3 regions of the Pantoea sp. X-Soil-YNGN-844 genome follow, and region 1 is predicted to be linked to each of the others. Evidence: riboswitches for the same ligand, from Rfam matches in the RefSeq annotation. Region 1 holds a riboswitch; each other region holds the start of a gene.
What was found. Region 1 has a riboswitch for thiamine pyrophosphate ahead of thiB (thiamine ABC transporter substrate binding subunit). Riboswitches for the same ligand answer to the same signal wherever they lie in the genome.
Positions count from the first base shown of each region.

Region 2: it holds a riboswitch for thiamine pyrophosphate, as region 1 does, so the genes downstream of both, thiC (phosphomethylpyrimidine synthase ThiC) here and thiB (thiamine ABC transporter substrate binding subunit) in region 1, are expected to answer to the same signal.
Region 3: it holds a riboswitch for thiamine pyrophosphate, as region 1 does, so the genes downstream of both, thiM (hydroxyethylthiazole kinase) here and thiB (thiamine ABC transporter substrate binding subunit) in region 1, are expected to answer to the same signal.

Region 1 covers NZ_AP036007.1:706,152-708,412, reverse strand. Annotated here, with positions in the region: gene sgrR (HTH-type transcriptional regulator SgrR) at 1-1,030, shown strand, start outside; TPP riboswitch at 1,066-1,168, shown strand; gene thiB (thiamine ABC transporter substrate binding subunit) at 1,215-2,201, shown strand; gene thiP (thiamine/thiamine pyrophosphate ABC transporter permease ThiP) at 2,177-2,261, shown strand, end outside.
Region 2 covers NZ_AP036007.1:270,881-273,141, reverse strand. Annotated here, with positions in the region: gene AC6I8C_RS01170 (Rsd/AlgQ family anti-sigma factor) at 1-435, shown strand, start outside; TPP riboswitch at 588-688, shown strand; gene thiC (phosphomethylpyrimidine synthase ThiC) at 776-2,261, shown strand, end outside.
Region 3 covers NZ_AP036007.1:2,696,510-2,698,770, reverse strand. Annotated here, with positions in the region: gene AC6I8C_RS12595 (AEC family transporter) at 1-259, opposite strand, end outside; gene AC6I8C_RS12590 (hypothetical protein) at 357-554, opposite strand; TPP riboswitch at 862-958, shown strand; gene thiM (hydroxyethylthiazole kinase) at 993-1,790, shown strand; gene thiD (bifunctional hydroxymethylpyrimidine kinase/phosphomethylpyrimidine kinase) at 1,777-2,261, shown strand, end outside.

The DNA of each region.
Region 1 (2,261 bases):
TCCACTCTTTTCCCATATCGCGCAGATTGACTCGCCTGCCCCCTGGACACTGGATATCCGTTTAAGCCAGCCCGACGAGGGTTTACCCTGGCTGCTGGGCAGCGTCAGTGCGATGATCCTGCCGCGCGAATGGCCGACACTGCGTGATTTTGCCCGTCAGCCGGTTGGCACCGGTCCTTACCGGGTAATCCGCAATCAGGAGAGCCAGTTGAAGATCGAAGCGTTTGATGACTACTTCGGTTTTCGCGCCCTGATTGATGATGTCTCTATCTGGGTCCTGCCCGACATCAGCGATGAGCTGGTCTATGCCGGTGTCCGACTGCAGGGTGACAGCATTGATGAGATTCAGGAGGAGAGCCGCCTTGAAGAGGGCTGCTACTATCTGCTGTTCGATCAGCGTTCAGAGCAGGGTCGCAACGAGGCGGTGCGGCGCTGGGTCAGTTACCTGTTTAACCCCATCGCCCTGCTCAATCACGCCGGTGTCGGTTATCAGCGTTACTGGTTTCCGGCGTATGGCCTGTTACCGCGCTGGCACCACCGGCGCGATCTGACGCCCGTGGAAAAACCGCCCGGCTTAACCCATCTGACGCTGACCTGGTACAGTCAGCATGTGGAGCATGAGGGCATCGCCAACGCGCTGCGTCCGCTGCTGGCAGCGCATGGCGTCACGCTGGAGACACGCGAGATCAGCTACGAAAGCTGGTATCAGGGCGAGGCGGAAAGTGATATCTGGCTGGGCAGCGTGAACTTTACCCTGCCGCTCAATTATTCCCTGTTCGCGCAACTTTATGAGATTCCACTGCTGCATCACTGTCTGCCGATCGACTGGCACGGCGATGCGGCCCGCTGGCGTGAGAAAACATTGCCGCTGGCCGAATGGAGCAAACAACTGGTCGAAGAAGCCGGTCTGCATCCGCTGTTTCATCACTGGCTGCTGCTTGAAGGACAACGCAGTATGCGCGGCGTGCGGATGAATACCCTGGGCTGGTTTGATTTTAAATCGGCCTGGTTCGCGCCACCGGCGCTGTGACGCTTTCGCCCCGGCGCTGAAATGACTAGAATGTGACGTTCTCAACGGGGTGCGGCCTGCCACAAGCAAGCCGCTGAGAGAGACCCGTCGAACCTGATTCGGTTAATACCGACGTAGGGATTTGAGAGGCCTCTGTGCTCAGATCCTTTGCGACTCATCCCCTATTCTCCTGAAGGAGCGCAAAGTGTTAAACAAAGTTCTGCCGGTGCTGCTGTTACTCTCCGCCCCCGTTCTGGCGGCTAAGCCGGTTCTCACGGTCTACACCTACGACTCCTTCTCCGCCGACTGGGGCCCTGGCCCGGCAGTGAAAAAAGCCTTTGAAGCACGGTGCGACTGCGAGCTGAAATTCGTCACGCTGGAAGATGGCGTGTCACTGCTGAACCGCGTGCGCATGGAAGGCAAAAACAGTAAAGCGGATGTGGTGCTGGGACTGGATAACAATCTGGTGCAGGCGGCGCAAAAAACTGGCCTGTTTGCCGAAAGTCAGGTCGACACCTCGACATTAAAACTGCCCGATGGCTGGCACAACACAACCTTCGTGCCGTTCGATTATGGCTACTTCGCCTTTGTCTATGACAAAACCCGGCTGAAAAATCCGCCAAAAAGCCTGAAAGAGCTGGTCGACAGTCCGGAGAAGTGGCGGGTGATCTACGAAGATCCCCGCACCAGCACGCCCGGCTTAGGTCTGCTGCTGTGGATGCAGAAGGTCTATGGCGATCAGGCTCCGCAGGCGTGGCAAAAGCTGGCGCAGAAAACCGTGACGGTGACCAAAGGCTGGAGTGAAGCCTATGGCCTGTTCCTGAAGGGCGAAGGCGATCTGGTGCTGAGCTACACCACCTCACCGGCTTACCACATCATCGAAGAGAAGAAAGAGAACTATGCTGCCGCATCCTTTGCCGAAGGACACTATCTGCAGGTTGAAGTGGCCGCGCAGTTAGCCAGCAGCAAACAGCCCGCTCTGGCACAGCAGTTCATGAAGTTTATGGTCTCGCCTGACTTCCAGCGCACCATCCCAACCGGCAACTGGATGTACCCGGTGATCGACACGCCTCTGCCTGCCGGTTTCGCAGCGCTCAGCGTGCCGTCCACTGCTCTGCAGTTCTCGCCGGAAGAGGTTGCCAGCCAGCGTTCGGGCTGGATTAGCCAGTGGCAACGCGCCGTCAGCCGCTGATGCCGCGCTGGCTGATCCCCGGTTCCCTCGCCACGGTGTTACTGACCCTCGTGGCGTTTC
Region 2 (2,261 bases), 440 kb from region 1:
GCGCGCCGCCAGCTACTGGTGACCTATTATCACCTGGTCGGTCTTAAACCTAAAAAAGAGGCGCTGACGCGTCTTGACGAGCAGGCGCTCGACAACTTCTGTCACGGCCTGGTCGACTATCTTTCTGCCGGTCACTTCAGTATCTATGAGCGCGTAATCAGCGAAATGAGTGGCGACAGCCCGATGATCGCTGCCGCGCAGATCTACCCTCCGCTGGAAGCGAATACTGAGCGTCTGATGCAGCTGTATGACGGTCACCTGCAGCAGGCGATTGACGATGAAAACTGCATGACCTTCCAGCAGGCACTCTCCGAAGTGGGCGAAGTGCTGGAATCACGCTTTACGCTGGAAGATAAGCTGATCCAGCTGGCCTGGGATAACCAGCTTGCTACGCCGCCAGTGGCGAATGACAGCCATATCGCGCGTCCGGCTTGATGGTTAACAACGGCAAAGGGCTTGAGATTATCCCGTAGCCCTTTTATGCTGAACAGGTTCTGAGGAGTACTTTCCAAAGAACCTTTTTTATTTTAGCGTTGAAATGTAAGGTTTTTACGCCCGGGTCTGTTATCAGACACCCGCGTAAAAACTGCTTCTTGTCGGAGTGCCCAGTTGGGCTGAGACCGTTAATTCGGGATCCGCGGAACCTGACCAGGTTAGAACCTGCGTAGGGAACAAGAGTAAAAATTCTCTGTATGCCAGCATGCCTGTGCTGTCTATACGGTTACTCCTTCCGAACTCCGGACAAGCATCGTTCCCCCTTAACAGGAAGATTGCTATGTCTGACCCAAAAATGACCCGTCGTGAACAACGTGCCCAGGCGCAGGAATTTATCGATTCCCTGCAAAGCGGCAGTGCTTTTCCCCAGTCCCGTCGCATCTGGATTACCGGCAGCCGGGAAGATATTCGCGTGCCGATGCGTGAAATCACCCTAAGCCCGACCCACATCGGCGGCAGCAAAGAACAACCTCTCTATGAGAAAAATGAAGCGGTGCCGGTCTATGACACGGCGGGTGCTTATGGTGATACCGCGGCGCAGATCGATGTGCATCGTGGTCTGGAAAAGCTGCGCGCTCGCTGGATTGCTGAGCGCGACGACAGTGAGCTTCTCGAACAGAACAGCTCGGGCTATACCCAGCAGCGGCTGGCTGACGAGGGGCTGGATCATCTGCGCTTCGATCACCTGCCGACACCGCGCCGCGCCCGTGCAGGCCGTCGTGTCACGCAACTGCACTATGCCCGTCAGGGCACGATTACCCCGGAGATGGAGTTCATCGCCCTGCGGGAAAACATGGGCCGTGAGCGAATCCGCAGTGAGGTACTGCTGCAACAGCATCCGGGGCACAGTTTTGGCGCACATCTGCCCGCCGACATCACCCCCGAGTTTGTCCGTCAGGAGGTCGCTGCCGGACGCGCCATCATCCCTGCCAATATCAATCACCCGGAATCGGAGCCGATGATCATTGGTCGTAACTTCCTGGTTAAGGTCAACGCTAATATCGGTAACTCGGCAGTCACCTCTTCTATCGAGGAAGAAGTGGAAAAGCTGGTCTGGTCGACCCGCTGGGGTGCCGATACGGTGATGGATCTCTCTACCGGTCGCTATATTCATGAAACGCGAGAATGGATTTTGCGAAACAGCCCGGTGCCCATCGGTACCGTGCCGATTTATCAGGCGCTGGAAAAAGTGAATGGCGTGGCTGAGGCGCTGAACTGGGAAATATTCCGGGACACGCTGCTGGAGCAGGCGGAACAGGGCGTCGATTACTTCACTATCCACGCGGGCGTGCTGCTGCGTTATGTCCCGATGACGGCGAAACGTCTCACCGGGATTGTGTCGCGGGGGGGATCGATTATGGCGAAATGGTGCCTGTCGCATCATCAGGAGAGCTTCCTGTATGAGCACTTCCGGGAGATTTGTGAAATCTGCGCCGCTTACGATGTCTCCCTGTCGCTGGGTGATGGTCTGCGTCCGGGTTCCATTCAGGATGCCAACGATGAGGCGCAGTTTGCCGAACTACGAACCCTGGGTGAACTGACGCGTATTGCCTGGGAGTATGACGTTCAGGTGATGATTGAAGGTCCGGGACATGTGCCGATGCATATGATCCGCCGTAATATGACCGAACAGCTCGACCTGTGCGATGAAGCCCCCTTCTACACGCTTGGCCCGCTGACCACTGATATCGCGCCCGGCTACGACCATTTCACCTCGGGTATCGGTGCCGCCATGATTGGCTGGTTTGGTTGCGCCATGCTGTGCT
Region 3 (2,261 bases), 2.0 Mb from region 1:
CCACGATAAACACCAGCAGGCAACTGCCGAAGAAGGCCAGGAGCAGACGCGCATCCACCGGCGGACTTTGCGAGAAGGTGCTCATCACCCGAAACAGCATGCAGGGCAGCGCGACGTTAAACACAAAGCGGTTCATCCCTTCACTGATGCTGGCGGGCCATTTTCCGAGGCGCGTCAGGCAGTATCCCAGCAAAATCAGGATAAACAGCGGAGCTGACAGATAAATTTGATGGCTAAGGCTTTCAAACAGCAGTGGCATAGGGAGAGTCTGGTCAGACGATGATTAGTTACCAGACTAACAAATTGCTAACTAACTGTTAACTATAACGGTGTCCGGATTGAGCGCAGCAGGGACGCTAGCCTAACCAGCGGCGTGCCTGCTGGTCACTGATATCGCGATAATAGACGCGATGAATGATTTCGCCGCAGCCCGCACAGTGTGCGGAAATATAGGTGGAAAGATAAGATCTGCCATTTGGCGCGATAGCACCCCGACGTTCAATAATAATATCCAGCCATCGATGGCGGTGAGGAATAAGCGCTGATAATCGCATCATACATCCTGAATAGTATGAAGTTCCGCTCCAGAAGTTTATTAACTCACTGAAATAAAGTGTTTTTTACGATGATGCTGCGGGCAGGTTAATTATTATAGGGTTACCAGAATCCCTGCGGAAAATATTACCCGTCAGGGTAATAAACAGGGCTACCTATAAAGAGGTATCTCGTTAACCCGCAGCATTAAGCCTTTTTTTGTACTGCTGAGAGTTGATCGGGATCATGTGAATTGTTCCAGTTCCGATTATTTTCCAGGCTTGCGTCGCTTGCTTTCGCTGCACAGCCCTCCTATGCTGCAAGCCGTAACACGACTCGGGGTGCCCTTCTTTGTGAAGGCTGAGAAATACCCGTATTACCTGATCTGGATAATGCCAGCGTAGGGAAGTCTGATGCCTGACCGCATTCGCCTTCTTGTTCGCCGGTTGGGAGCTACGATGACACATCAATCTCAACACCTTTCTGCTGCGCACTTCGCGCCCGTTCTGCACACTTTCCGCCGTCAGTCACCGCTGGTGCACTGCATGACCAATGACGTGGTCCAGAATTTCACTGCCAACGTCCTGCTGGCACTCAATGCCTCACCGGCAATGGTGATCGATGCTGACGAAGCGGCACAGTTCAGCCGCTTTGCCGATGCGTTGCTGATTAACGTCGGCACCTTAACCCGCGAGCGTCAGCAGGCGATGCAGGCTGCCGTCACCGCCGCCTGTGAGGCGGGTACCCCCTGGACACTCGATCCGGTCGCCGTCGGCGCGCTGACGTTGCGCAGTGACTTCTGTCAGCAGCTGCTCAGCCAGCAACCGGCGGTGATCCGCGGTAATGCGTCAGAGATTCTGGCGCTGGCGCAGCAGGCCAGTGGCGGGCGCGGTGTCGATACGTTGCATCAGGCGGATGCAGCACTCGATGCGGCACAGCAACTCGTTGAGACCTGGCACACGCTGGTCATTGTCACCGGCGAAGTGGACTATGCCACCGACGGTCAGCGAATCCTCGCCATCAGCGGCGGAAGCCCGTTAATGACGCGGGTGGTCGGGACCGGCTGCGCACTTTCGGCCGTAGTGGCGGGATTCAGTGCTCTGCCGGGCGATCGGCTGATGAACGTGGCGGCAGCCTGTCAGGTCATGGCCCAGGCGGGGGAAAAGGCGGCGGCGCAGGCAGCCGGGCCGGGCAGCTTTGCCACCGCATTTATTGATGCACTCTGGACGCTGGAGGTGGAGCATGAAGCGCATTAATGCTCTGACGATTGCCGGAACCGATCCCAGCGGCGGCGCAGGTATTCAGGCCGATCTGAAAACCTTCTCCGCCCTGGGCGCTTATGGCACCAGTGTGATTACCGCACTGGTGGCGCAGAACACGCAGGGCGTACAGTCGGTTTATCGCATTGAACCGAACTTTGTGGCTGCCCAGCTCGATTCGGTACTGGATGACGTGCGTATCGACAGCGCAAAAATCGGCATGCTGTCTGAAACGGCGATTGTGGAAAAGGTTGCGGCCCGGTTGAGGCGTGCTGAGATCCCATTTGTGGTGCTGGATACGGTGATGGTCGCGAAAAGTGGCGATGCGCTGCTCTCGCCAGACGCCGTGGCCAGCGTACGTGAGCAGTTATTACCACAGGTGTCGCTGATCACCCCTAATCTGCCGGAAGCGGCGGCGTTGCTGGATTGCGCTATCGCCACCGATGAGGCGGAGATGCGCGAGCAGGG